One region of the Dehalobacter restrictus DSM 9455 genome, then DNA from elsewhere that is predicted to be linked to it. Evidence: riboswitches for the same ligand, from Rfam matches in the RefSeq annotation. Region 1 holds a riboswitch; each other region holds the start of a gene.
What was found. Region 1 has a riboswitch for cyclic di-GMP ahead of DEHRE_RS07365 (diguanylate cyclase). Riboswitches for the same ligand answer to the same signal wherever they lie in the genome.
Positions count from the first base shown of each region.

Region 2: another riboswitch for cyclic di-GMP. It lies ahead of nhaB (sodium/proton antiporter NhaB); the one in region 1 lies ahead of DEHRE_RS07365 (diguanylate cyclase).
Region 3: another riboswitch for cyclic di-GMP. It lies ahead of DEHRE_RS11670 (HD-GYP domain-containing protein); the one in region 1 lies ahead of DEHRE_RS07365 (diguanylate cyclase).
Region 4: another riboswitch for cyclic di-GMP. It lies ahead of DEHRE_RS09360 (beta-galactosidase); the one in region 1 lies ahead of DEHRE_RS07365 (diguanylate cyclase).

Region 1 is NZ_CP007033.1:1,520,892-1,528,252, forward strand. Features, by position in the region: gene DEHRE_RS07335 (polyprenyl synthetase family protein) at 1-18, opposite strand, end outside; gene DEHRE_RS07340 (hypothetical protein) at 25-219, opposite strand; gene DEHRE_RS07345 (hypothetical protein) at 555-1,007, shown strand; gene DEHRE_RS07350 (alpha/beta hydrolase) at 1,021-1,701, opposite strand; partial or broken gene DEHRE_RS07355 (heavy metal-binding domain-containing protein) at 1,937-2,247, opposite strand; gene DEHRE_RS07360 (IS4 family transposase) at 2,414-3,790, shown strand; gene DEHRE_RS07365 (diguanylate cyclase) at 3,853-5,526, opposite strand; cyclic di-GMP riboswitch class I at 5,587-5,672, opposite strand; gene DEHRE_RS07370 (LiaF transmembrane domain-containing protein) at 5,845-6,339, opposite strand; gene aguB (N-carbamoylputrescine amidase) at 6,418-7,299, opposite strand.
Region 2 is NZ_CP007033.1:33,795-41,155, reverse strand. Features, by position in the region: gene DEHRE_RS00225 (hypothetical protein) at 1-134, shown strand, start outside; gene DEHRE_RS00220 (hypothetical protein) at 641-1,048, shown strand; cyclic di-GMP riboswitch class I at 1,199-1,290, shown strand; gene nhaB (sodium/proton antiporter NhaB) at 1,376-2,881, shown strand; gene DEHRE_RS00210 (DUF3231 family protein) at 3,262-4,218, shown strand; gene DEHRE_RS00205 (ArsB/NhaD family transporter) at 4,593-5,876, shown strand; gene DEHRE_RS00200 (TrkH family potassium uptake protein) at 6,179-7,361, shown strand, end outside.
Region 3 is NZ_CP007033.1:2,426,491-2,433,851, reverse strand. Features, by position in the region: gene DEHRE_RS11680 (lipid II flippase Amj family protein) at 1-714, shown strand, start outside; gene DEHRE_RS11675 (CoA-binding protein) at 886-1,326, shown strand; gene DEHRE_RS11670 (HD-GYP domain-containing protein) at 1,387-2,448, opposite strand; cyclic di-GMP riboswitch class I at 2,544-2,629, opposite strand; gene tnpA (IS66 family insertion sequence element accessory protein TnpA) at 2,961-3,293, shown strand; gene tnpB (IS66 family insertion sequence element accessory protein TnpB) at 3,287-3,643, shown strand; gene tnpC (IS66 family transposase) at 3,728-5,329, shown strand; gene DEHRE_RS11650 (DUF3795 domain-containing protein) at 5,520-6,098, shown strand; gene DEHRE_RS11645 (pentapeptide repeat-containing protein) at 6,162-7,031, shown strand; gene DEHRE_RS11640 (DNA-deoxyinosine glycosylase) at 7,033-7,361, shown strand, end outside.
Region 4 is NZ_CP007033.1:1,951,858-1,959,218, forward strand. Features, by position in the region: gene DEHRE_RS09360 (beta-galactosidase) at 1-1,956, opposite strand, end outside; cyclic di-GMP riboswitch class I at 2,016-2,091, opposite strand; cyclic di-GMP riboswitch class I at 2,121-2,196, opposite strand; gene DEHRE_RS14125 (Ig-like domain-containing protein) at 2,266-3,354, opposite strand; gene DEHRE_RS09370 (beta-galactosidase) at 3,422-5,026, opposite strand; gene DEHRE_RS09375 (nucleotidyltransferase domain-containing protein) at 5,115-6,218, shown strand; gene DEHRE_RS09380 (CpsD/CapB family tyrosine-protein kinase) at 6,215-6,967, opposite strand; gene DEHRE_RS09385 (YveK family protein) at 6,985-7,361, opposite strand, start outside.

The DNA of each region.
Region 1 (7,361 bases):
ATCGGGCTGAAGGATCATGGCTTATTACCACGTCTCAAGGATACCAACTTCAATTGCCACAGTACCCCCGGATACTTCGCATCGGGAAAAAACATTTTGTATGACAGAGAGCTCACTGGTTTTTACAGCATTTTTACCATACTTGTCATCCTTGGTCATTAAATTCTTGGGATTTTTGACACATTCATGAACCAAATTAGCAATACCTTCATAGTTCATCTTAAAAAACCCCTTTCATAATAAAAAAATTTACCGTTTGTCTTACTGAAAGTAGTCTTTAGTCAAAGTTCTCATTCATTTCTGGTACATTTCCCTCAGCTTGATCAATTATAAGGAGAATTCTTCAAATAGCGCCAGATTCCTTCAGCGAATAATAGAATGTTTTGTCGAATTTTACATTTTATCCCATACAGTTCAAAAAATAAAAGCCCTGCCCCGACTGCGGTGGGCATGGGCCTCCTAAAACTCATCATAGGAATTGCAAAAAAATACTTGTAAAAATGTATATATTGGGAATACTAATCTCAAACATTTATAAAGAGGTAGTACGAAAGATGAAATACGATAAACCAACTTTAGCTATGTTTATGGGAGCTTTATCCACGATTCCCTATGAAATCGTGACAAGAATCCTCATGACTTTTGGGTTTGCCAAGTATAGTGTATATCAGCTTACTAGCTTTATGATAACATTGGACAGGCCTAATGCTATCCTGGGAGCGATATATTCCATCATATTAGGTTGTGTATTATCTCTTGTTTTTTACTACGCACTTAAATTCTTAAATCATGACTATTTTATAGTCAAAAGTATTGGCATTAGTTTATTAAACTGGTTAACATTAGAAGTCATTTTCATGTGGCTTATTGAAGGGCGTAACTTTATTCCGCCTAGACCGATCAATGATTATTATTCAGAAATGATCGGTTCAATTGTGTTTGGGATTACGCTAGGACTACTGTTTCGCTATTATTTATTTAAAGGTTATAAGAAAAGCACATCATAGGAACATTTTGCAATCACATTTGCAAAAAATCTTCAATACATAGCATCACCTGTTCAGCCGTCGGACTTAGAAGGATCAAATGACCGCCTTTTGGGAAATACCTAATCTTTTTCTTGTCCGACGACACATGTTTATTGATATAATCCACACTCTTTCTTCTTACAGTATCATCATCTTCAGCCTGAATAATTAGGATTGGACAATTTATTTCCTTTAATTTTGGCTTTGTTTGGTGTAGTAATAACAAAAATTGGATCATAGACAAAAACGGTGAGATCTTTTTTGCTTGTAAATATCTCTTGATATGGTTAGGCTTCTTGTTCTTCATATCATCCGCAATATTACGAAACACTTGGTATATATTCCAATAAAAGATGGGGGTATTGATTGTCACAATACCCTTAATATCATGTTTACAAGCAAGATTAAATGCAATCAGCCCTCCCATGGAGAACCCTATCAGCAGAATTTCTTCCCCAATTTCTTTCAATCTTAAAAGTTCACGTTCAGCAGAATCTATCCAGTCCATGTAAGTTGATTTTTTCATTTCATGTCTGGTTGTTGAATGGCCTTTTAATATAGGACAAACAACATCATAACCAAGAGCAGTCAAATATTCGGCCAAAGGCTTCACTTCGTGTACCCCGCCACCAAACCCATGAATGATTAGGCATTTCGTTTTCTTATTATCCATAGAGCTCACCTATCATTGCCCCTATTTTTACCTGTCACATTTATGATATATATCGATATCTTTATTATGTTCCAAAATTATAAGAAAATCATCACAGTAATCTTGAAGCGATACAGAGTAACCATTATTTTTTATATTTCTCTTTTTTAGCGATCGTTCCTCTTCAATCTTATATAAACTTGCAGAAAAATACCCGCCGGTTCAAAACCCGCGGGCATCTTTGGAATTCCGGGAACTACTCTACTCTTACGGCGGTTCCGGAAGTGCTGACCATCAGCATGCTGCCGTTGGCTCTTAATCCAGGTCGATGCCGACTACGGCATTAGCTCCCATCTGGAACGCCCGGTCTTCCATTTCTCGCAAGGCGATATTGCGGGCTTCCTGCAGTTTCTCTTCATAGGTGCCGGAACGACCGCCGATCACATCGGTGATACTCGCAAAAATATCGCGGACAATATTGGCTCCCATAATGGCTTCTCCGGTAATCACCCCGTAATATTCGGTGATCCTGCGTCCTTCTACGGACGGTGTCGTTGTTAAAATCATGTTGGTTTCCTCCATTAAGTTACTAACTCAACTTTCCCACCCTGTCGGGTAGGTTGAAACCTTGAAAGTCTTTGAAAGTATGGTTAAATACAACAAGGAAACCACCAAATCTGGTATAATGAGAATAACCACAAACCCAATAATACCAGTACTTTGGAGGTTTCCTATGACCAGTATTATACCAGATTTGACGAGTAACGAAAATGCTGTTTCCTCACGAATCGATCAATATTTTATCCAGAATTCATTTTCCAAGCTCCTTAAACGTTGCAATTTTTATAAAGAATCAGGAATTCCGTGTGTGACTATTTTAAAAGAACTTTTCACCCTTGTTTTTACCGGAAAGAATCTCTTTAGAACACTTGAAATGAAACCCGAAGAATTATCTTTCCGTAAAAATACAGCCTATCGCTTCTTAAACTCCGGTCATTATAATTGGTCAAAACTCCTGTTGTTACTAGCATCTAAGGTCATTGATTTTGTTAATGGTTTGACCAGTGATGATCGGAAATCGGTACTCATTGTTGATGATTCTCTTTACAGCAGAAGTCGAAGTAAGAAAGTTGAACTGATGACTCGGGTCTTTGACCACACAACCCATAAATTTGTGAAAGGCTTTCGAATGCTGACTTTGGGCTGGTCCGATGGAAACACATTTCTGCCTATTGGTTTTTCACTCTTAAGTTCCCAGAAACCGGAGAAGATCTTGAATCCGGCCAAGCCTTTGGATAAGCGAACGATTGCTTACAAAAGAAGAACCGAGGCGATGGGGAGTACAACCGATGCTTTGATTAATCTTCTCCACTGTGCTGCTCATATTCCAGCTAAGTACGTTCTTTTTGACAGCTGGTTTGCCCATCCTAAGACGATCTTAAGGGTCAAACAAGAAAAGCGCGATGTTATTTGCATGTTGAAGATTACAGAGAAAATTCATTACCACTATAACGGAAAATGGCAGCCCCTTCAGGAACTTCGTAAATTGGCAGGTGATATTGCTGATGCTAAAACAGGGATCATCGGTTCAATAACAGTTCAAATACGTGAGACCAAAAATATTCAAGACTTAACCGATGTGAAAATTGTTTTTGTTCAGGACAGACGATCGAAAAACTGGCTGGCCCTCCTGAGTACGGACTTGGAGCTATCTGAAGAAGAAATTGTCCGTATTTACGGCAAACGCTGGGACATAGAAGTTTTCTTCAAAGTATGCAAGTCGTATTTGGCTCTGGCTAAAGAATACCAAGGACGAAACTATGATGCTCAGGTAGCCGCAACATCCATCGTATTTCTAAGATACATTATGTTAGCAGTTGAAAGCAGAAATACTCAGGATGATAGGACAATTGGAGAACTATTTTACTATTACAGTGATGAAATGGAAGATCTCAAACTTTCTCAAGCATTAGTATTGTTAATCGACACTCTCAGGCGTGTTCTAAGCAATTTTCCTGTCATAAGCCAGGAATTAGCCAATATGATTATGGATACTTTTCTTAGCACTATTCCACGGTCTTTCAAAGAACGATTGTTGTTTGCAACCTGATGTGTCAGAAAAATCATGGCTTTAACCATTATTTAATGGTGGGAAAGTTGAGTTAATTACAGTTACCTATCATTCACAACAAGGTCTTCCTGCATAATCTTGTTAAAAACAGTAACCAGATACGGATCAAATTGTTTGCCGGCGCACTTATTGATTTCAACAAGTGCACTATAGGGGTCCATGGCCCGTTTATAGGGCCTTTCATGCGTGATCACATCGTAGGAATCAACAATAGAAACTATCCTCGAGAACAGCGGGATTTCATCTTCTTTCAGCCCCTGCGGGTAACCTTTTCCATTCCACCATTCATGATGACCGAGAACGGCTTCTGAGACATGCGCTAATTCCCTGGACGACTGCGTGATCCGATAGCCGATTTCGGAATGTTTTTTCATAATGCTCCATTCTTCCGGGGTCAAGTCACCTTGTTTTTTTAAGATTTCCCCCGGAACACCGATCTTGCCGATATCATGCAGCATTGCAACTTGGACCAATTCGACGATCTCTCTTGGGGACAGGCCGATCTGACTGCCGAATTTACTGACCAGACTTTTCAGCCTCATGACATGGGCTTCCGTCTGATAATCTTTTTCCCAGAGCAGTTTTTCCAGGAACTCGATGATGGCAAGGCGGGATTTCTTGCTTTCATTTAATTTGTTGCTATACATTTTTTCCTCAGCCTGGCTGATCATTTTTGCCAGGGGTTGTTCCCTGTTCTCATAAACCGTCAGGCCAAACGAGATATCTATTGGTACCGTTTGCGGGCGGGAGATTTTTAAATTATTTTTAATATTGTTTAAAAACACGCCGGCCTGATCAAGCGGCACACCAGGCATGATAATGATAAATTCGTCCCCGCCCCATCGGATAATCACATTCTCAGTGCCGATCGTCTCTTGCATGATTCTGATCCCGTCAGCAAGCAATTCATCCCCTTTTTCATGACCAAAGGTGTCGTTGATCAGTTTCAGACCATTAAAATCCCCCATGGCCAATGTTGCAGGCATGAGGGTTTTATCAAGGAAATCTTCCAGCACATTTTCAAAATAGGTACGGCTGTAGGCCCCCGTTAATTTATCATAAATGACAAGTTTTCTGATATTTGCTTCTTTGCTTTCGAGCTCCTCCCGGATGCTTTGAAAATACAGGGCCTGCATATTAAGATAAGCAAGCAGACCAACAACACCGGCAACTAAATAACCTACAGACGGTGAAATAACGTTAATTAATTTGCACAACGGATAAAGTAAAATCGACAAGGCCCAAAAAATATAGGTATAGCCAAGTATTATTCGGATCGGGCCTTGTGGTGTTTTTGCTTTTAAGCATGTCATAGCAGCTTTGGATAATAATGCAATGATCCAGACAACAGATAGAAGTAAAAGAGCGGTTGCCGAGATTCCCTGAACAGCAATACATATAAAAGCAACGATCAGAAAGCCCGTGCCGATATCCCAAAACACCGGGTAGCTTCTGCTAAAAAACAACAGCGTACCCTTGAATATCAGCCAGTACCCTGCGATCGAAGAGGCATAGTTGATAATCTGAAGCACCACGGACGGGCTGTCGGTTTCCAGCAATGCAGTTCTGGAAAGATAGGTTATCATGAGCATCAAGACAGAAAGACTCCATGCTAAGAAATAATGTTTCTTCTCGGAAAAATATAAAAATCCGTAAGATATCAACAAGACCAGGGTAATTGAAATACTGGCTGCAACGATGGAATCCGCTGTCATATTAAATCCCCTCCTCAGAAAAAAAAATCGCGGCCAAAGCAGCCGCGGTTTTCATCTTCTGTGTGCAACCCGACTGTCAATATGCTTCAGCACTTAGACTCGTAGCTTTGCGTCCCTGCTTTTCAACAGGTTTGCCAATGGATCATATGATTTTAACTCAATTATAGTAAAATACACGAAATCTGTCAATAAATGTATGAATAATCAATAAATGTATGAATATTCAGAGTCTGACTATTCATACATTTATTGATTAATATTATGCAATAGATATTATCATCCAGATCAGATTCTTCTTACATGGTTTCCAAATTTAGTTCATGTTTTTTTCCTTTGGATGATCAGGATCAGACCTGCCAGAATCAGCAGGATCGGGACCACCAGGCCTAGATCTATATAGCGCTGAATTGACGTTACAAACATCCCAGTAAAGGATATGCACGCTAGAGCGGTTAGAATAAAAACAGGCACCAGCAGACCGCGCGGGCGTCCGGAAAATAAATAGAGTTGAAATAGACCGACTGCAACAGCCAGCGGATAGACCGGCCAGGTATATCCGGAAAATTGCCAGTGTGTAAAAGTCTCAAAGATGAACAACAGACCAATAACGGTAAGGATACCACCGGGAACTAGCAATCCGGGGCTTTCTTTCTTACTGAAATAGTTGAATTCAAAAGCAAGCCCGAGAATAAGGATCAATACCGGCCAAAGAAATTCCATACTGAAGATTTGCCAGTTGCCAAGATTATCTATAAGCAGCAAGCCTCCTGTAAGGATTAGAATGATTCCCCAAAATAAGCCGCTTTTGTTCATATAGAGCCTCCTCTCACCTTATAAAGGTTAATAAGATACTCGAGATTTAAGAACTACAAATTCGTGTTAGATAATGGATTATTTTGATAAATAAAGTTCCCCGTCGTAGGAAGAAATCCTTCCATATAGATCAGGCCGGCGGTCTCTAAAGATCCCCCACTCCAGCCGCTGAACCTCGAGCTGGTCCAGATCAAATTCCGCGATTAGAACCGCTTCTTCGTTTCGTCCAGCCTCCGCTATCTTATTACCCTGCGGTCCGGCAATGAAAGAAGAACCATAGAAGGTGATTTTGGAATCATCCTCTTCCTCGACACCAATCCGGTTGGATGCGACCACAGGGATCAGGTTCGCGGCAGCATGGCCGAGCATGCAGGCCTGCCAATGGTCTTTGGAATCGATCGCCTGATCCATCGGTTCTGAACCGATGGCTGTCGGATATAACAGGATCTCCGCCCCCATCAGGGTCATGCAGCGGGCAGCTTCCGGGTACCATTGATCCCAACAGACGCCGACTCCAATCTTGGCGTAGCGCGTTTGCCAGACTTTAAAGCCTGTATCACCGGGGTTAAAATAGAATTTTTCCTCATAGCCCGGCCCGTCGGGGATATGACTCTTTCTGTATTTGCCGAGGATCTCACCATCGGCATCAATCACGGCAATCGTATTATAGCGCGCGTAGTTTTTCTTCTCATAAAAACTGATCGGCAGGACGATCTCCAGCTCTCTGGCAATTTTCCGGAAATGTCTGACTGCTTGATTATCTTCTAGCTCTGCTGCATAAAGGTAAAAATCCGATTTTTCTTTCTGACAAAAATACGGGGTTTCGAACAACTCCTGCAATAGGATGATCTGCGCGCCCCGGGCTGCTGCCTCCCTGACCAGTGTCTCCGCCCCCGCAATATTTTCTTCAACGTTACTGGTGCAGCGCATCTGGGTTGCTGCCACTTTGACGTTTCTCATCGTTAATATTCCTTCCCAATGCCTGATTTCGGTGTGTTCTGAACCTGATCTTACAGGTGTTT
Region 2 (7,361 bases), 1.5 Mb from region 1:
TTGCAATCTCGGTGGCCGAGAGCGAGAGTGTGGTGTTGGTGAACGAGGGTGACCGCGTGAGCATTCGGACGGTGGACGCTGAGAACGGCAACGCCATTGTGAAGGCGACTGGGCTGAAGCTGCTGACTAACTAGCCCTAGTCGGAGCAAAAGTCCGTGACGTGAAAGAACTGATGGAGAGGAGGCTACCTATTATTTGAGTGGCCGACCTTCCACAACATCATATTTACCGTTGGGACAAGGGCCTTGGGCTATATTTATTGCTTAATAAGGATGTACTGTGTACTTGGCATAACAAAAGCAAAATAACAATTTTAATTAAATGTTACATTTCAAATAAAGTGTGACTGTTTTAAAAAACATATTAAGCGAATTAATATTCCAACTAGAAAAACAATTGAAATGCAAGGGCTTTGTTACAGAATATAGCCTTTCCATGGCTAAAAATTTTGGAATAAATGTGTCTTTAAGCAAGCTGGGGTATTTGTATCGAGGTAGACTTATCAACAACTGTAATATTTCTGGCTATCTTATTAGAAAATGAGGAATTTGCATAATCATAAAGATTTGAGCATTGCTTTTTTTTTAGTATAATAATAAATGAGATCTATCGGTATTAAACGCAAGTAGGAGGTCTTCGAATGGAAGAATGGAAAAGACAGATACTAGGCGCGGTTAAATCCGGACGTGCAAGTTTAGCAAATGAATATGCCCGGGCAGCAATACAAAATCCGGAGAATAAGATTTCTTTTGGGGAATTTATGTGCGGCAAGAAATACTATATGGGGGTTATCGCTAAAAACAATGTTGAGGCTCATTTATTATACCCCAATACGAAGGACCGGCTCGAACTTGAGACGGGTGATGTAATCGCAGTTAAATATGGCGATTTATATATAGTAGGTATATTTACGCTTTCAGACGATGAGATTGGAATAAAGACGTTGACGAGTGTGGATTGTCAAGGGGAACAAGATTTTGTTCAATTACGTAATGGTGGAGCTAACCATGTCGCTTTTCTTTTTCATGTTCCAAAGGATGAGAGATAGCCTGATTGGCTAAAGGATCATATTAAAAAGCAAAATACTTAAGATAAATAACTGGACAATTCAGCATAAAATGGATATATTCAGGGTATTCAAAAGAAAATTTATTTGTTATAATGTATAAGCTTAAGCAAAAATAACAATATAAAGTTGTACGAGTTGGTGCAAACTTCGTGAAAGTGAAGGACGCTAAAGCTATGGGTCTAAGGCTGCTTGTAAGTTGCTATGATTGCCAGGCTGCAAGTAATTGAACTTCTTGGGGGGGAGTAGTTCCATTTTGGATTACTCTCTTTTTTATGTCTTTTATTTTCACTTGGGAGGATGGTACATATGAAACAAATGGGCATCGGACAAGCATTCAAAGCAAATTTTCTGGGTCACGCTCCGGACTGGTACAAAAGAGCAATTCTTGCTTTTCTGTTATTGAACCCTATTTTGATGTATACCGCCGGTATGTATGTTACCGGTTGGGTGTTGATTGTCGAATTCATTTTTACCCTGGCAATGGCGTTAAAATGTTATCCGCTTCCTGCCGGTGGGCTTCTGGCAATCGAAGCCGTTGTGCTCGGACTTACTAGCCCTCAAATGGTCTATAGTGAAGTTGAAACGAACCTGCCGGTTATTCTTCTTCTGATGTTCATGGTCGCCGGGATCTATTTTATGAAAGAAGGTCTTGTGTACCTGTTTTCCAAGCTCCTTACTAAAGTACACTCTAAAGTCGCGCTTTCATTTCTGTTCGCTGTATTGGGTGCGTTTCTTTCCGCATTTCTGGATGCGCTGACCGTAACGGCGGTGATTATCGCCGTGGCCTACGGTTTCTATAACATCTTCCATAAGTTTGCTTCCAGTGAAAAAGTATACGAAGAGTATGACATTAATCACGATCATAGTGTTGATGAGAAATATCATGAGGATCTGGACGAGTTTCGTGGTTTTCTGCGTAATCTTATGATGCATGGCGCGGTGGGCACTGCGCTGGGCGGAGCAATAACGCTGGTTGGTGAACCGCAGAATCTGTTGATTGGCTCCATCATGAAATGGGATTTCGTAGATTTCTTTATACAATGCGCCCCTGTGTCTATCCCGGTATTGATCGTTGGTCTTCTGACCACCATTATCCTTGAAGTTACTAAGTTCTGGGGGTACGGCTACCAGTTTCCTGAGTCGGTACGAAAGGTTATGGAAGATGATGTAAAGGCCAAAGATGCTGTCAGAAATATGCGAGGACGTGTACGCCTGATTGTTATGGCTTTGTGCGGCGTTCTGCTGATCTTCTCCCTGGCGCTGCACCTGGCGGAAGTAGGCATTATTGGTCTGATGATTATTATCCTGCTTACAGCCTTCAATGGGGTTACTGAAGAAAAGCGCATTGGTCATGCCTTTGAAGAAGCGCTGCCGTTTACTGCGCTGCTGGTCGTATTTTTCGCCGTCGTCGCGGTTATTCATGACCAGCATTTGTTTACGCCGATTATTCAATGGGTACTGAACATGGAAGGACAGAATCAGCTTGTCGCTTTTTTTGCGGCCAACGGTGTCCTTTCAGCAATCAGTGACAACGTATTTGTTGCTACGGTATATATGACTGAAACACAGCAAGCATTTGAAGCCGGAGGTATTGCGCTGGAGCAGTACAACAAGCTGGCAGTTGCCATTAATATGGGTACAAATATCCCATCTGTTGCTACGCCAAACGGTCAGGCGGCGTTTCTGTTCCTCTTGACGTCTGCTCTGGCTCCGCTGATTCGCCTGTCTTACCTGGAAATGGTAAAATTGGCGCTGCCTTACGCCATCGTTATGTCTCTTACAGGTGTGCTGGCAACAATGTACCTGTTGTAATCCAAAAGTATCTAATTTAAAAACGAATCATAAAATGTTACATCACTTATCAAGCAAAAGGGGGTGTCCTATGCGGACTCTCTCTTTTATGGCTATTAGAAGAACCTAGGAAGTCTTCGGAAAAATATCTAACTGAGGCAGGAGAAAGTGAGATTCTTCGATCTTTTGAAGAACAACTAAAAGGCGGCAAGATGCTTATTGTTTCAGATATAAAGAAGGCCGTATATAAGAATTGCGTTTTGCTGCAAGTTATTCTCCAAAAGATAGAGGGTTCATCTTTTTCAATTTGTTACACAAATAGGGAAAAACAATTTGGAATAATAGGATTAGCATAGGAAACTACTTTATTGTTTACAATATCTATAAAAAGGGGACTGACTATGGTCTTGGCTTTTGCTAAAGAAGAAAAAATGAATGAAATAAGTGTAGGCGGAGTTTATAGCCTTTGGAATATTTTGACATATAATTATGGTATTATGGTAAAGCTTGAAATTTATCAAAATTACGCTCATGATATAGATTTGAAATTTAAGCTACAAGATATACTTGATGATTTGAAAGACCGGAACAATAAGATTGAAAAAATAATGAATAAATACAATGTTAAATCTCCCGATTATCCGCCTAAAGATGTACACGAAGTAATAAATTCCCAGGTGGTAACTGACCAACAGATTGGCAAATTTCTTTTGTTAATAGCACAAGAACGACTGGAGATAAAAGTTCGGGCAGTGAGAAACGCTAGTGTCTCCGATGATGTTCGCAGCTTATTTATGAGATTCGTAGAAGAGGAGATTTATAACCTGGATTCCATCCTTAATTATTTGAAACTGAAAAAGTGGGTCCATCAGCCGCCGATGTATCCTAACGTCCCAGAAGGCAGCAAAGAGGACTGCTACCTATGGGATCATCTGGTTTATCGTTATTTAAACATGGAGCAAATAAAGTTCTTTTCGCGGCTTGTTCATGATGGAGACTTTGGACTTCTCCTTAATAAGCGCTATGAAATGTCGGAACAACAAGCTAAACAGTTGGAAGACGAAATGAACACTTTAGGGTTGCCTATTCCCAAAAGACCTCCAAAATCATTAGGGTTAGTTGACAATACTGAATTTATTGATGATTATTTTATCTTTAACCAACTGCTTTATGGAATGACGGCTGCTACGATCAATCATGCCCAAGCTGTAAAGTGTTCAATAGATGACCGATTAAGAAAACTCTTTGGAGGGTACCTCTGGAGTGAAATGGAAGCCATCAATGCAATGATTAAGTATGGTGGGTTAAAGGGATGGCTTATAACATCACCCTTATACAGAATGAACCATCCCTGTTAAGTCGGACACAGCGAACCCCAGATTATCAATTACTATTTTCATTTTCCTATCTTACTTTATCCCAGAATCAAAATCAGAAGATAATAATATTCTTCTAGACTAGGCTAGAAGAAAGTAGTAACATAGGAAAGAAATTATATACTTATTTTACCGTGTTGAAGCGACCATATTGGTTCGTATTCAAGGATGTTGACTTTTGGGGTGGGAAGTCTTTTGTTAAGGCTTCCCACTTTGTGCTTTTGATTTGAGAATTTGATGTTAATTTTAGAAGGATTTTTTTGTTGTGTATAATCCGTTAGGGGGTAAATAAGGGAAGTTAAAAATTGAAATATTAAATAGACCTTGATCTCGAATTTTATGGATGGAGGAAAGATATGTCGCATAATACACAAGTTATCGTTGCATTGGTAATTTTTTTAATAACCTATGCTTTAATAATAAGCGAAAAACTACATAGAACGGTAGTTGCTTTAGCTGGGAGTGCCCTCATCATTTTAGTAGGCATTCTAAACCAGGAGGAAGCAGTTAAAGCAATCGATTTTAACACTATAGGATTATTAATTGGGATGATGATCATTGTTGGTATTACCCGTCGCACTGGCGTGTTCGAATTCCTCGCCTTAAAAGCGGCTAAAACCGCAAAGGGAGATCCATGGCTTATTATGTTATTCTTGGCAATCATAACAGCAGTAACATCTGCACTTCTGGATAATGTAACGACAGTACTGCTTATGGTACCAGTTACGTTTTCGATAACCGAAAAGTTAAATATAAATCCTATTCCCTTTTTGCTTACTCAAGTTATAGCCTCAAATATCGGGGGAACGGCTACGTTAATTGGTGATCCTCCAAACATCATGATCGGCAGCGCTACCGGCCTTACCTTTGTTGATTTTATCCTAAATCTAGGCGGGGTAGTTGTAATAGTTTTTGCCGCAAATATGCTTGCTTTGAAATTAATTTATCGGAAATCATTAGTTGTGGATGAGAAGAGAAAAGCAAAGATTATGTCCTTGGATGAAAGTCAGGCGATCAAGGATCACTTTCTTTTGCGCAAATGCTTAGTTGTGCTTTCTGTAACAATAGTAGGTTTCATTCTACATGGTTTGTTGCATCTGGAATCTGCAACGATTGCGTTGGGTGGCGCCATTCTTTTGTTATTAATTACCCGTGAGGAGCCGGAAGATATCTTGCTGACAATCGAATGGCCTACTATCTTTTTCTTTGCTGGACTGTTCGTGCTGGTTGGGGCGTTAGGGCATGTAGGTATTATTGAATGGATTGCTAAGAAGGCATTAGATGCTACCGGTGGGGCCTTAACATTAACGACAATGTCCATTCTGTGGTTGTCTGCTATTGCTTCAGCATTTGTAGATAATATCCCCTTTGTCGCCACCATGATTCCCTTGATCCAAAAGATGGGGGAATTAGGAGGAATTGAAAACCTAAGACCACTATGGTGGGCTCTTTCATTAGGGGCTTGTTTGGGAGGAAATGGTACATTGATCGGGGCATCCGCTAACGTAATAGTTGCCGGTCTCTCGGAAAAGCAGGGTTTTTCAATTACGTTCAAAATGTTTTTTAAACTTGGTTTTCCTTTAATGTTGCTCTCGATTGTAATAGCCTCAGTTTATATCTACTTTGTTTATTTATTTTAATCTGACCAAAAATATTTTGTCGTCGATGAAGAGCCTTCCTCATTATGCAGGTTGCCAAAACTTTTCTGGTCAAAGCCTAATAGTAGCGACTGATGATGAGGAAGGTAACGCTATGTTGGCTATTATGGCGAAAAAGAAGATCTTGTATCAGATAGAATAACACATAGCTTTTTTATAGATTAGTCATAAAACTAATGATAGTGCTGATGGCAATCAGTTATATTTTTACGACAACAAGGCAGGGTCGGTTAGCGGTTAGTAGATGAATATTATGACTTTATGATGATTGCATGGAGACAAGTATGAATGACATATTTAAGATTGATATTAATACGCAATCTATAAAAGGAAAGAAAAAACTCTCGCCCCCACAGATACTGGCTATCGGATTTATTTCTGTCATCCTCGTCGGAACTTTGTTGTTGAGCTTATCTATAGCCACTGTTAACGAAAAAGGATTATCTTTGATTGATGCTTTGTTTACAGCAACCTCAGCTGTCTGTGTTACAGGGCTGGTTGTTGTAGACACCGGATCTGTATTTTCAGTATTCGGGCAAATCCTCATCCTTTTGTTAATTCAGATCGGTGGTCTTGGTTTTATGACCTTTGCCACTTTCTTTGCAATCCTTCTCGGGAAGAAAATAAATCTTCAAGATAGAATAATTTTGCAGGAAGCCTATAACCAGTCTTCAGTGGAAGGAATCGTAAGGTTGGCTAAATATATTTTTACGGCGTCATTTCTCATTGAAGGTATTGGAGTCATTATCCTCACGCTCCGATGGTCTTTTGATTTAAACTTCGGTAAAGCCCTTTATTACGCGGTATTCCATACTGTATCAGCGTTTAACAATGCAGGGTTTGATCTGTTTGGCAATAGTCTGGTGAGGTTTCAAAATGATATCGTAACCAATCTGACAGTAATGGTCTTGATTGTCTTAGGCGGTATTGGTTTCTCGGTAATTTCCGATGTCTATTCTCAACGTGGAAGAAAAATAAGCTTGCATTCCTGGGTTGTAATCCGTACGACAGGGTTATTGATTGCAATCGGGGCTATACTCTTTTTCCTTCTGGAGTTCAATAATCCTGACACGCTTGGCAATCTTGGGTACCAAGGGAAAATTCTTTCTTCTTTATTTCAATCGGTCACTTCCCGTACTGCCGGATTCAACACTATAGATATTTCCGCGCTTCAAGATACAACGATACTACTAATGATAGTTTTTATGTTCATAGGAGCTTCACCTGGGTCGACCGGGGGAGGAATAAAAACAACAACTTTTGTAGCGATCATGTTATCGATTTTCAGCATATTCAGGAATAAAAGTCAAGTGACCGTTCATGGAAGATCTATTCCCGGAGAAGTTGTCCAGAAGGCAGTGGCGATTATGACCATGGCTATCATGTGGATTATTTTAGTTACTGGGTTGTTGTCGATTACGGAAAAGGCGGATTTGATAGCTTTATTGTTTGAAACTGTATCTGCTT
Region 3 (7,361 bases), 910 kb from region 1:
TTGAATTCCGTAAAGAGCGGACAGGTTGCTTTATCTTTTTCACTTTTCAACATGTTTGTTCTTGTTTCACGGACAGCCAACATGTTTCAGGGACCGTTAATTGCAAGCATTGTTGGTTTAAGTATAGCGCAAGGACTGAACCCGATCAGTGATTTGCGGTCGGTTATTTTTGCTGCGACAGCGGGGACCCTATTTGGAATCCTGCTCATACCTACATTTTTAAAGATATTTGAAGTTGCTGTCAAACGTTTAGAATTAGCCGGTTCTGTACCTTCCTTAGTTGTCGAGGCCCTGCAGGCAAATAATATCAAGCGAATTGTAAAAAGTGCTGTACGGCCTTCGAAGACAATGCTGGAAAGACTAAGGTATAGAGAGATACCCAAAAGGTTACTTGTTACCAATGTTTTGGTTACAGGTATATATACCATTGGGGTCCTTGCCGCTAATTACTCAGCTCTTCTGGTTCCGGAGCAAGCAGCACTAGCAGCAGCAGCTTCATCAGGAATCATTAATGGCATGGCAAGTATTCTACTCACTTTTTTTATCGACCCAAAATCGGCAATTATTACAGACCAGGCATTGAAAGGAATAAGGCCGTATGCTGATGTGAAAGCATTGGTCATTATGCTTATTGCTACAAAACTAATTGGCACATTATTGGGGCAAGTGCTGTTTTTGCCGGCCGCCCAGATTATTGCAAGCTTTTACATGTAGTGATGACGCCTGTTCATCATGAATATTAGCAAGGAAATAAGAGCCTGTTTATTAATGCGATAGGGAACTGAAAATAGTTTTCACAGAAAATAAATATTGGAAGAAGGAATTAGCCACATCACCAAGAAAGTAAACAATAATTTAATAAAGGGGGTCATTTTTTTGACGACAATGAGCTCAGTCAATGATTTTCTAGACCTGCGTACTTTAGCGGTGGTCGGGGTATCCAGATCCGAAAAGAAGTTCTCGCGTAGGCTGTATAGAACGTTAAAGAAGAGAGGGTATAATGTTTTTGCCGTAAATCCCAATATGGACAGTATTGACGGCGAGATCTGCTATGAGAACCTTCAGTCTTTACCGCAGAAAGCCGACGGCGCAGTGATCGTCGTCCCTCCTGACCAAACCAATAAGGTCGTTAGGGACGCGGTAGAAGCTGGAGTCAAGCATATCTGGATTCAGCAGGGGGCTGAATCTAAAGAGGCTATAGACTATTGTACGGAAAATCAGATAAACGTCATCCATGACCAATGCGTCCTAATGTTTGCAGAACCATCGTTTCCTCATTCATTCCACCGGTCCGTATTGAAGGTGTTTGGAAAACTTCCGAAATAATAGATTAGCCGGCTCAAAAAACATTTGAGCCGGCGTTTTTTTTCAAGAAATGGATCAGCTTCACTCGACAATGGAAACAATAAAGGTTGTAAGATCTTCGACAAGGTTATATTCCTTAGCCCGGACATGGGCCAACCCTTTGTCAGCGATTAATATCCTGATAATTGGGCGCATCGGCAAACTTTTATTCTGGTCAACCACAATCCCAACTTCACCTGTATTGAGCTTAACGGTACAGCCGGTCGGATAGGCTGCAACATGCTTTAAGAACGTTACAACCAACTGCTGGGAGAATAGTTTGTTTGCACATCCCATTACAATTTCACAGGCTTCATGCGGGACGATCCGGGAGTGGCCCGGGCCATCATTGACCAGATTATCATAGAAGTCGGCCAGCCCGACGATTTGAGCCAGGATATGGAGGTGCCGGCCGGACAGCTTCCGGGGATAGCCGTTTCCGTTCAACCATTCGTGATGCTGCAAAGCAATATGCGCACTCAATAAGTTCAATTCCGGTTTGTTCCGAAGTATTTCAAATCCATGTACAGTGTGCGTCTTATATAGGTCATTTTCCTTCGGAGTAAAGGCCTCACGTTTGGCGACAAGCTCTTTTGGCAGCTTGACAGTCCCGATATCGTGAAGCAAAGCCCCTACCGCCAGTGCCTCCAGGGTATCTTTATCCAGTCCCAAAGCTTTGCCCAAAATGGTCGCAAGGACACAAACACTGACTGAATGCGCATAAACTTGATTGTCATAGCTCCGCATATCTGTCAGGCTCAGAAATATCTTTTCTTGAAACAGGACGTCCCCGATGATGTTGTTTACTGTCTTTTTTACCTGAAAACCATTGAGATCTTTACCGATTCGTACCGCTTCCGCTGAATGTTCAATGGAGTTCATTGCCTCCCGCCTGTTTTCCTCGGAAATAACATCCTCAATAACGATATCCTTCGTTTCGTCATCGTCCACATAGACAATACTAATGCCCAGTTCTTTTAACCGGTCGATATATGGCTGGGTCAGCGTGATTCCTTTCCCAAGCAATGAACGGCCGTTATGCGAGAAAATGGTTCGTCCCAACACGTCTCCCTTTTGAAGCCGGTTTACACTTACCTGACGCAATTGTAATCTTCCTTTCCGATAAATCAGTGCTGGCTGAAGCAACAAAAAAATCACCAGCAGATTGCATGGCGACATTCAAAACAAACCTGAGCGGATTCGGTAGCCTGGCAGTCATCAGAATTATTCTGGAAGACCCATAGCTTTGCGTCCCTGGCTTTCACCAAGTTTGCCATTGTCGTTGCTCCTGTATCCCTATTCGATTGATATTTCGGTCACAGAACTATTGTAGCACATCCCTTTCAGGTTCTACAGGGGTTATTCGAAAAAATATTCTTTATTTTGGCGCCAAATGATCAATGTTTCTTGGTTTAGCAGAGGAATCCGCTTAAATTCGTATAACTAATTAATGATGTTTATACGCGTGTGGATCGGTACAATTCCCGTTAAATAGTAAGCGTAAACCATGTAGGCGGATTGTCATAGAATCAGCAGAATGAGAGAATATCCCAAAGAGTCTAAGTGTCACCAAAAGAGTCTAAGGTAGACATTTAGATAGAATGGGAGTGACTCAAATGGAGCAAAGCCTGCAAACCTTAAGCGTAAACCAACGGCTGGCCGAGTGGAGCGAGCGGATCTCATCCTGCCGGAACAGTGGAATAAGCATCAGGCAATGGTGCCTGGAAAACGGGATTGTCGAGAAAACATATTACTATTGGCAACGCCGAGTGTTTAAAGCATTGACCACGCATCAAGAGCCGTACTTTGCCAGAGTTCCCGTTGAACGCCGGAATGACTGTCTGGAAATAGCGGCAACAGTGCGCATCGGAAATGCCGAAGCCGACATTTACCCCAGCGCAGATGCATCAGCCATTGAAGCAATCTGCCGCGCGCTGAAGTCATGCTGAATGATTTCACCGGAGCCGACTGCATCTATATTGCCTGCGGATACACCGATCTTCGATGCGGGATTGACGGTCTATCTGGAATCGTCCAGCAGAAGTTTCGGCTGGATCCGTTTTCGAGCACCCTGTTTCTATTTTGCGGACGCCGATGTGACCGGATAAAAGCTCTGTATTGGGAAGGCAATGGGTTTGTTCTCCTGTACAAACGGCTTGAAAACGGAAGGTTTCAGTGGCCGCGTAGCCCCGCCGAAGCGCAGGCGCTTACCCCACAGCAGTACCGGTGGCTAATGGAAGGTTTAAGCGTAGAACAACCCAAAGCACACCGTCCGGCGTCAGGCCTCTGCATGGTTTAAGAAGGCTCAGAAAGGGTTCGAAAAGAATACTGGAAACCCTTGAAAACACTGGAAAAACTGGCTTTTTCATGGTATAATTTTGTTATGAAAGAGCTACAAAAAAATGAGATAAATAACGCCGAAATGGTCACCATTTCACGTGCGGAATATGAAGCACTTAAGGCACACAACACAGAGTTAAACAAACAGATTGAGTTGCTTCTGCAACAGATACGCCTGGGCCAAAAGAAACGCTTCGGATCTTCCTCCGAAAAAACGCAGGAAGCGGTCATGGAGCAACTGAGCCTTTTGTTTAACGAGGCAGAAGCGTATATTAAAATCGAGTCACCAGAGAAAACAAAAGTTGCTGCCCATACCCGCCAAAAGCGTTCCGGCAGCCTTGAGGAAATCCTGCCGGATAATGTCCCCGTTGAAGTCGTTGAGCATCGTCTTTCTGAGGAAGAACGGCTTTGTGCAGCCTGCGATACTGTCATGCAGGAAATCGGCAAGGAAGTCCGCCGCAGCCTTGTAATTGTTCCGCCACAGGTAAAAATCCGTGAAGACCGGTATTTCAGCTATGCCTGCCTGACCTGCAAAGCAGAGGCCTTGGAAACCCCCGTGTTGAAAACACGGAAAGATAAACCCGTCATCTCCGGAAGCTTTGCCTCCCCGGAAGCGATAGCTCACATCATGACCCAGAAATTCGTCATGTGTTCTCCCCTTTACCGACAGGAACAGGAGCTGAATCGAAGCGGTGTGATGCTATCCCGTCAGACGATGTCCAGCTGGATCTTAAGAGTAGCCGAGGACTGGTTGAAACCAGTGTATGAGGAGATGCACCGACGGCTCTTGCAGCACAGTGTTCTCTTCGCGGATGAGACCACCTTGCAAGTACTCAAAGAACCAGGCAAGAAGGCGCAAGCCAAAAGCTACATGTGGATGTACAGAACCGGCGGGGATACAGAGCACCCGCTCATACTTTATGAATACAAGCCGGATCGAAAAGCTGAAAACCCGAAGAAATTTTTGGAAGGATTCTCCGGATACCTGCATGCGGATGGTTATCAGGCTTATTACACGTTGCCGGAAAACATCACGGTAGTCGGTTGCTGGGCCCATGCTCGGCGTAAATTTGATGAGGCGGTCAATTCCTTGCCAAAATCCGAGCAAAAAGGATCTTCGGCAGTAATTGGGCAAGAGTATTGCAACAAGCTATTCTCGATTGAGGATAAGCTTAAATGTCTTACCCCTGAAGAACGATATACCCAGCGGCTGGAGTTGGAAAAACCGGTTCTGGATGCCTTCCTGACTTGGGCACAAACAAGAAACGCAGCTCCGAAGTCTGCCCTTGGAAAAGCCTTATATTATCTGCAACAGCAGTGGCCTCACTTGATAGAGTATCTGAAGGACGGCCGGCTGGAGCTCTCTAACAACCGAGCAGAACGGAGTATAAAACCTTTTGTCATGAGCCGAAAAAACTTTCTATTCGCAAATACGCCGAATGGTGCCCAGGGCAGTGCAATAATTTATAGCCTAATTGAAACCGCCAAGGAGAATGACCTTGATCCGTACAGGTATCTGGTATATGTCCTGAACACTGCTCCTAACATTGATCAAACACATCCAGACTGGGTGATTCCATTACTCCCGGCAAATGCTCCTGAGCATTGCCGAGTACCGTATGCTAAGAGCAAATGCGACGAATGATTTTTATATGACGCGAGCCTGCTGGTTACGGCGGGCTCTTTTTTACGCCGCTAGAGTTTACGCTTACGTTAAATAAGCCTATTCCGTATGCGTTAATAAGCAAGATCGTGAAGTACAGAGTTGCGGAGAACTGTTCTGCACGGGTTGAACTCTGATTTTTATCAAACATTGCTATCAGGAGATGTATGCAATGGTCAAATCAATGGTAAGTAAAGAATACAGGCGGAAATGCGCCGACTTTTCATTATGCGGATTGAATTGCTGTCTTTGTCCGCGTTTTCATACGGACGGTTCTTCAAAGTGCCCCGGCTGCGGGGGTCCGGACTTTTTTTTGAAGCATCCTTCCTGTGCCGTAATTACCTGTAATAAAAAGCATCAAAATGTTGAATACTGTTTTGAATGCAGTGTCTATCCATGTGAGAGGTATCAGGCTCCAAGCGAGGCCGATTCCTTTATATCCTATCAAAATGTATTGCAGGATCAGGCCAAGGCTAAAATAGACCTTCAAAATTATCTTGAAGAACTGACGGAAAAACACAAAATTTTAGGCGAACTAATCACGAATTACAACGACGGCAAATCAAAGGGATTTTATTGTCTGGCGGTCAACCTGCTGCCGCTTTCCGTCTTGAACAATATGATGGATAAGAACCATCATATGGATCAGACCAACTGCAAGGGCAGTGCTGAAGAAGCCGTCCGCTTGCTGAAAGCGGAAGCCGATCGCCTGAATATTCAACTGGTTCTTAGAAAGGTGAAAAAGGATTAGACAAGCTATTCAAGCATCATTTCTGGGGTAAATCAAAAGTTCTTAGTTTTGGAGGATCAAATATTGTCTGGAATTCGTGAACCAATAGACGTTTTTGCTGAGCAAAGATGCAGTCTGAGAGCTGACTGCGAGAACTGCTTCGGATTGTGCTGCACCGCGTTGTATTTTTCAGCTTCGGAAGGCTTTCCAAACGATAAAGAGCCGGGCCAGCCCTGTCGGAACCTGCAGGAAGACTTTCGCTGCTGTATCTATCAAGATCTTCAGGGATTGGGTCTGAAAGGCTGCATGGCATTTGACTGTTTTGGCGCAGGGCCAAAAGTATCCAGGCTCAGTTACGGTGGCAGAGACTGGCGGCGATCACCGGAATTCCGGGAGCAAATGTTTGAGGTTTTCCTTGTCATTCGGCAGCTTCAGGAGATGCTCTGGTATTTGACAGAAGCAGAGACATTACGCCCGGCTCGTTCAATTCATGAGGCGCTTCGTACCCTGCGGGAAGAGACGGAACGGCTGACACTGCTCAGCCCGTGCGAGGTTCTGAAAATGGATGTACCTTTATATCGTACCGAAGTAAATACCCTGCTGCTTCAAACAAGTGAACTGGTCCGTGTTTCTGTTTGTCAGGAGTGGAATATTCAGGCTGGGATTCGGAAGGCCTTTAAGCGCAGGAGCAGTCTGGTCGCTGCAGATCTCCGGGAAACGGACCTCAGAGGGGCTAACCTTAGAGGAGCCTGTCTGATTGCCGCAGACCTCAGCGGGACCGATCTGGGCGGAGCTGATTTGATCGGGGCGGATTTGCGCGATGCCGATCTCAGCGGTACTGATTTAAGCCAAAGCATTTTTCTGACCCAAGCCCAGCTGAATACGGCGAAGGGGGATAAGCGTACCAAGCTGCCGCCATCACTCTTTTATCCAAGACAATGGAGTTTGGACTGATATGGAAATGGAAATCATCTATTCATTTGAACCGATCATTAATCAGGAGTCCCGGGTATTGATCCTCGGCTCGATGCCGGGAGTGCAATCGTTGAGGGAGCAGAAATATTATGCCCATCCTTACAATCACTTTTGGCGGATTATGTATGCGCTTTTTGACAATGCCCGTGGATGGTCTAATGCCACGGATGCCATGGATGATTATGATAGTAGGAAACAATTTCTTTTGGACAGAAAAATTGCCCTTTGGGATGTCATTCGTAGCTGCTCCAGAGAAGGCAGCCTCGATACCAATATCGTCAATGAACAAACCAATGATTTTAAAAATTT
Region 4 (7,361 bases), 430 kb from region 1:
TTTTGTTAATCCTTCAGCCGGAGGATCAACCCACATGAAAAATTCAGAACCGACAAGAAATGGCATATTGAATAATGCTTTTTGATATATTTCATAAGCTTTTGCTCTCTCCGTCTGCGTATCTACTCGCATCCCAGCCCCTACGGTACACGGGAGTCCGCTATCATACGCCGGAAAAGACCATTCGCTTATCATTATTGGCTGCTTTGCTTTATTGTAAATCTGTGCAAATATCTCACTGAGCTCAACGTTCTGATAAACACCATTCACTTTTATTTGGTCATAAGCTGTTTCCGCTTGCAGGTCAACTTTTCCATAGTAATTAAACGTACTTATATCCGTATAATTTCTGCCGATACCCCATACCAAATCATAACATTTCTCAGTTCCGCATGCATTTCTGCTGCCTAATATCATATGGTTTTTATCGTATTTCTTTATTGCCCCTGTTGTTATCGTATAATATTTTTCTATAATCGCTTTTTCAAAGTCTGTTTTATCCGTATTGATGGCCAACTGGTTCTTTCCGGTAAATAAGGTCATTTTTCCAAGTGTCTCGAATGAAGGATAATCTGTCCCCCAAGCCTTGTTCAAACTACTAATATTTCCATATCTATTTTGCAGCCAGTTGATCAAGGCAATCTTTGCCGTATGGGTTTTATCTTTTTTTATGACCAAGTCCGTAAGTCCGTATGTCGTATCAAAACTTTGGCCCCACCAGGAAAGTTCGTTATCCAGATAATAGCCGAAAAGCCATGGGTCATTCTGATCTTCTTGGATCACCTTTCTAGCTAAGTCATCACAATAGTACTCAAATTTTGGACTGAAAACATTCGGAAAACAATGATTGCTTGCGTCCAATCCGTATATTACATAATCTTCTCCGTATTTAGAAAAACTGCTCCCGAATCCAAATGATACCGTATGCGCTAGTCCACGATACCTCAAAGACGGTGCTGAATCTATTCCCAGAAGATTAAATCCCCAACTGTTTAACCGCTCCGCAGTATTTTCTGCCCATTCTTCCTCAGAACCATAGATGCTTTTTACATTCTGTTCATAAGGGGAATAACCCAATGCCTCTGAGTAAATTCCTTTATATGTCATTCTCTGTGTTCCGACGGCAATAAATCCATTCCCATTAGGCGCAATCACCCACCATTTATCCCCTATTTTTTGGGTATGAAAAAATCCCGTTTTTTTACCGCTTATCGTCGTATCTGTTTCGATTTTAAGCTCAGGATATGAGCTAACTGCATTAACTTCATAAACTTTTTTATTTATTGTGCATTTTGCGTTATCGTACTTTGTTTCTACGGCCGCACTTGTCAGAGCAGGAATTCCTTTCTTTGTACAATTCTCCGAAGAAAAAATATATTCTTTCTCCCATATTTTTTTACCATCTAACTCGCATACTACCCCTGTAATTGATTTATTATTTAAACTTATCTTGAGCACATACGGCTGGTTATATTTCCACTCAATTCCATCTCCTACGTATGAACCAACTTTTAGTTTTGTCTCCCCATAATCTTGCACACACCATTGCCCATTAAACATTTCTTGAAGTTCAATATAATGCATTTCATTTTTAGCCTCAGGCCCTTCAACAAGTGCTAACGACCAATAATTATTATTGTCTGAATAAACTGATATCCCCGCCGACTTATACTTATCCCCTTGCGATACTTGAATAGTAACTTCAGATTCAAAAGTCAAATCAGTCCCAACGGTAGAATCATATTTAGCAAAGCTCTTTTTCAATGAATTATTTTCGAAACAACCATTATTTACTTCCCAAGATATATCGTCAGTGATCCACTGAGGGCTACCATCACTTCCAGCAACGTAGGCGGAGAAATCATCCTGCAATCTTTGACTGCTTACACTGGGTTCACTTCCAGCTAGTGTTGTTGGTGCCACTAAAACTAATATTAGGCTTATCGTGATTAACATTTTGATTGTTTTTCTTAAAATGTACATATTCTGTCCCTCTCCAAAACAAAAAACTTATTTTTGGTAACTGGCTGCCATTTTACAGGCCCTATAGCTTTGCGTCCCTGCTTTTCAACAGGTTTGCCATTGTCAGTAATAAGTTAGACAAAAACAAAAAACTTAATTTTGGTAACTGGCTGCCATTTTACAGGCCCTCTAGCTTTGCGTCCCTGCTTTTCAACAGGTTTGCCATTGTCAGTAATAAGTTTTTGTCCGATATTCATTTAATTAATAACTATCATATCTTCATTATTTAGTCAATAGTGTTTTTTATATTTTTTCTTTTGTCCTAATATATCTAAAAATAAGTAAAGCAATGATTCCAACAATTAAAACGTATAAACCCACGAATAAATATACGCTAAACGAAGTAACTGTCACTTTACAAGTATCTGATATACTCTTATCTTCTGTACTAACCCTTATGAAAACTGTTCCTGGAGATAAGCCTTTGACCACTCCATCATTAACTGAGGCTATTTGCGGGTTATCTGACGTCCAATTTATTGTTTTATTAGAAGCGTTTGTAGGTATAATTAACGCTTCTAACTTCCGGGTCTGACCGACCTTGATAAATAACTCCTCGGGACTTATTTTAATATTTGTCACCTTTATGTCGTCCAAACTTGTATTTGGATTCTCATCAGCGACAGTTTTTGTAATATTCACCTTAACATTATCAAATTGCGCTTCAAAGGCAGCTGTCGTTAGCGAGGGGATACCTGTTTTAACACAATTATCAGGTTTAAATAGATATTTTGTTTTCCAAATCAAAGAGCCATCCAATTCATATACAGCACCCGTAATACTCAATTCATTTAGAGTTATTTTTAATCGATAAGGGTGATTATAGTCCCAATGTAAGCCACCTGGCTGCAAAGTTCCTGTTTCTAATTTTGTATCTCCCCTTGACTCGGCACACCATTTGCCATTAATCATTTCCTCAAGTTCTACATAGTGAGTATTCTTGTCCGGTGCCTCAACTAAGGCTAAATGCCAGTAATTCTCATGATCTGTATAGACAGCTATTCCTGCAATTTTATACTTATCACCATTAGAAGATTTGATCATCACTTCCGATTCGAAGGATACTTCAGCGCCAGTTGGCGAGTTGAGCAATGCAAAGCTTTTCTTCACCAAGTCATTCTTAAAATAACCGTCATTAATTACCCATGAAAACCCATTGGTCACCCAATTAGGCATTCCATCACTTCCAGTTGCATATCCAGAAAAATCGTCGTCATATACAAATACCGTATTATTTGACGCATCATCCAGTCCGGCCAAGGAGGCCGAACTGAAGGTTAACAGTATCTGAGATACCGTCAATAATACTGCCAGTGCCTTTTTCAGAATCACAATCCTATCGCTTTCCTTTCTAAATATACGATTGGTTTACGAAGACCATCATAATTATGATTTATCTTTAATTTCTAAGAGAATACACATTACCATTTGTTGCTTTCGCTACACTGGTAACCAAAGCATAAGGTTCATCCTTTTCATTCACTAGTCCGTAATTTGTATCTAGCTTATAAGATTTTGTTAATCCTTCAGCCGGAGGATCAACCCACATGAAAAATTCAGAACCGACAAGAAATGGCATATTGAATAATGCTTTTTGATATATTTCATAAGCTTTTGCTCTCTCCGTCTGCGTATCTACTCGCATCCCAGCCCCTACGGTACACGGGAGTCCGCTATCATACGCCGGAAAAGACCATTCGCTTATCATTATTGGCTGCTTTGCTTTATTGTAAATCTGTGCAAATATCTCACTGAGCTCAACGTTCTGATAAACACCATTCACTTTTATTTGGTCATAAGCTGTTTCCGCTTGCAGGTCAACTTTTCCATAGTAATTAAACGTACTTATATCCGTATAATTTCTGCCGATACCCCATACCAAATCATAACATTTCTCAGTTCCGCATGCATTTCTGCTGCCTAATATCATATGGTTTTTATCGTATTTCTTTATTGCCCCTGTTGTTATCGTATAATATTTTTCTATAATCGCTTTTTCAAAGTCTGTTTTATCCGTATTGATGGCCAACTGGTTCTTTCCGGTAAATAAGGTCATTTTTCCAAGTGTCTCGAATGAAGGATAATCTGTCCCCCAAGCCTTGTTCAAACTACTAATATTTCCATATCTATTTTGCAGCCAGTTGATCAAGGCAATCTTTGCCGTATGGGTTTTATCTTTTTTTATGACCAAGTCCGTAAGTCCGTATGTCGTATCAAAACTTTGGCCCCACCAGGAAAGTTCGTTATCCAGATAATAGCCGAAAAGCCATGGGTCATTCTGATCTTCTTGGATCACCTTTCTAGCTAAGTCATCACAATAGTACTCAAATTTTGGACTGAAAACATTCGGAAAACAATGATTGCTTGCGTCCAATCCGTATATTACATAATCTTCTCCGTATTTAGAAAAACTGCTCCCGAATCCAAATGATACCGTATGCGCTAGTCCACGATACCTCAAAGACGGTGCTGAATCTATTCCCAGAAGATTAAATCCCCAACTGTTTAACCGCTCCGCAGTATTTTCTGCCCATTCTTCCTCAGAACCATAGATGCTTTTTACATTCTGTTCATAAGGGGAATAACCCAATGCCTCTGAGTAAATTCCTTTATATGTCATTCTCTGTGTTCCGACGGCAATAAATCCATTCCCATTAGGCGCAATCACCCACCATTTATCCCCTATTTTTTGGGTATGAAAAAATCCCGTTTTTTTACCGCTTATCGTCGTATCTGTTTCGATTTTAAGCTCAGGATATGCACGTATTAAAATGGGTTCTTCGTCTCTGTATGCCAAAGCAACTATATCAATCTCTATAGTTATTTCAGATTTAACCGAAACATCAGGCTCTGATTTTAATACAGAAGAGCAAAGAAGATCGTTTTGCGAATCGTATATTATTTTTGCTGAATTTTGTTCACTAAATCCAAAGGCAGGAAAACCTGTGGAAAAAATAAGAAAGAACAACAATAAATAAAATATTTTTTTTGTTAAAATCTTCAAAATATAATCCCCTTACTTTATAAAAAAATCTCAAATATAAGAAATATGATATAATATAAAAGAGATATTTTGTCATCGGAGGAAAATAATGAAAAGTGTGTATAATCTGCTTCTTCATCTGCTAAGAGTATTTATTAACGGTGAAATACCAGATAAGGAATTACTTGCCTCCGTTGATGGCGTTGAACTTTATAATCAAGCCAGACTACAAGGTGTTTCTTCATTTCTGTTTGAGACTGTTTATCAACATAATGATTTGTTAAAAATCGATCACAATGTATTGACTCATTGGAAAGAGAAAACGGTTGTGACTGCCGCACGTCAGTTGATGATGCTTCCAACGATAGAAACAATCTTTAATCTTTTTGAGACCAATGGCATAACAGCTATATCACTTAAAGGACTTGTCTTTAAGGAACAATATGCTCGGCCTGAACTACGTTCGATGAATGATCTAGATGTATTAATCAACGAAAAACAGATGAATCAATGCATAGAAGCGATGACTTCTCTAGGTTATAAGCCGAATGAACTAAATTACAATGATCCTGATCATATGCATATCGATATGATAAAAGCGGGTACATTCGCCGTTGAGCTTCACCGAACCCTTTGGCATCCCAAATATATGCAAAAAATCGACAACAGCGACTGGGTAGATCATATCTGGAAAGACAAGCGTCTTCAAACGGTAGCCGGATTCCAATTTTATTGCTTATCTCCGGAGGATGAATTGATCAATGCTGTTATTCACACAGCAAGGCATTTAAAACACTCTAATGCAAATCTTCGTCTTCTATCAGATTTCGTTCTATTTTTTAATTCTTACCGCAATCAAATTGATATAAACTACATTGAACAAACCTTAAAGTCAATGGCAATCTTGGATTTCTACTATTATTTAATGGATACATGCCGATTATACTTAGGATTACATCTTCCTGATAACTATCAATTAAATTCGACCAAGAATTCAGTGATAATCATTCAGAATATCATGAACAAAGAGGAAATGATTATAAGCAGCGATAGAGATCAAGAAAAAAAAATTAATGGTTATCAGTATTTGCTCCAAAAGATAAAACTTGTTATCTCCAACAGCTCCATATACAATAAGCTCTTAAAAATCGTTCATCCTTTACGATCAAAAGCACGTTTTCTACGGAAAATCGGACTACATTTTCGGTATTAAACCTTTGCTGTATCCTTAGATATTCCCTTATTTAATGACCTAAATTGCTTTTTTGCCTTTTTCAAAAATCGATTGGAATTAAAGAAATAATTATAAGAGCTGTAGTATCTTTTATAATCACGCTTCTTGACTTTATTCAGAACAATCCCGATCAACTTGGCATTAATGCCATGCAATTGTTCTTTGGCCCGTTGCAGACTTTTTTTCGAAGTGAATCCCGCTTTTACAATCAGCATAGTTGCATCTGCTTTTGACGCGACTATTGCTCCGTCAAAAACGCTTTCTAGCGCCGGCGTATCGAAAATTATATAGTCATACTCAATTTTTACTTGCTCGAATAACTTCTGAAAGCGTACTGCACACAACTTTTCGATCGGATTCGAACAGTCTGTTCCACAGGATAAATAGGTTAGGTTTGGAATATTCGTGTTGCTGATTACCTCCTCTAGTCGACCTCTCCCCTCAAGATAATCTGACAAGCCTAACTGCGCTTCAGCATTCAACCTCTTTGCAGCCGTCGGTTTACGCATGTCTGCATCAACGAAAAGCACCCTCCACCCAGAGCGTGCAATGGATATCGAAAGACTAATCGCAAGCGAAGTTTTTCCTTCTTCTGGCTTGCAACTCAATAAAGCAAACGTTTTACTTCTTCCATTATTGTTAATGAGAAGACCGGCTGTAAGCATTTCATAAGCGTCCCTGACCGCATTATTATCATTATCATACACATTAAAAGTCTTTATCTGCATAATATTACTTCTCCTCTTTATTGAAGATCATGCTCGGGTATAATCCCAATGACACGAACCCCGATATTATTTTCAATATCTTCAACTGAACGGATGGTTGTATCAAAATATTCCAACAAATAAATAATTCCCAAGGAAAAAACTTCTCCTGCAACGATCCATAGAATCATTTTTATAATGCCGTTATCCGGGATTGGCGTATTAGAAACCTGAGCTTTATCCAATATCCCGATAAAATCACTATTTGTGATTTCTTTAACTTTTGACGAAAATACTTCTCCCATTACATTCGCGATTGATGCAGCCATTATCGCATCATATGCAGTCACTCTGATTTTTAATAAACCCGAGTCTTCGTTGATTGATAAATTCGCCATTGAGGAAATTGTGCCCG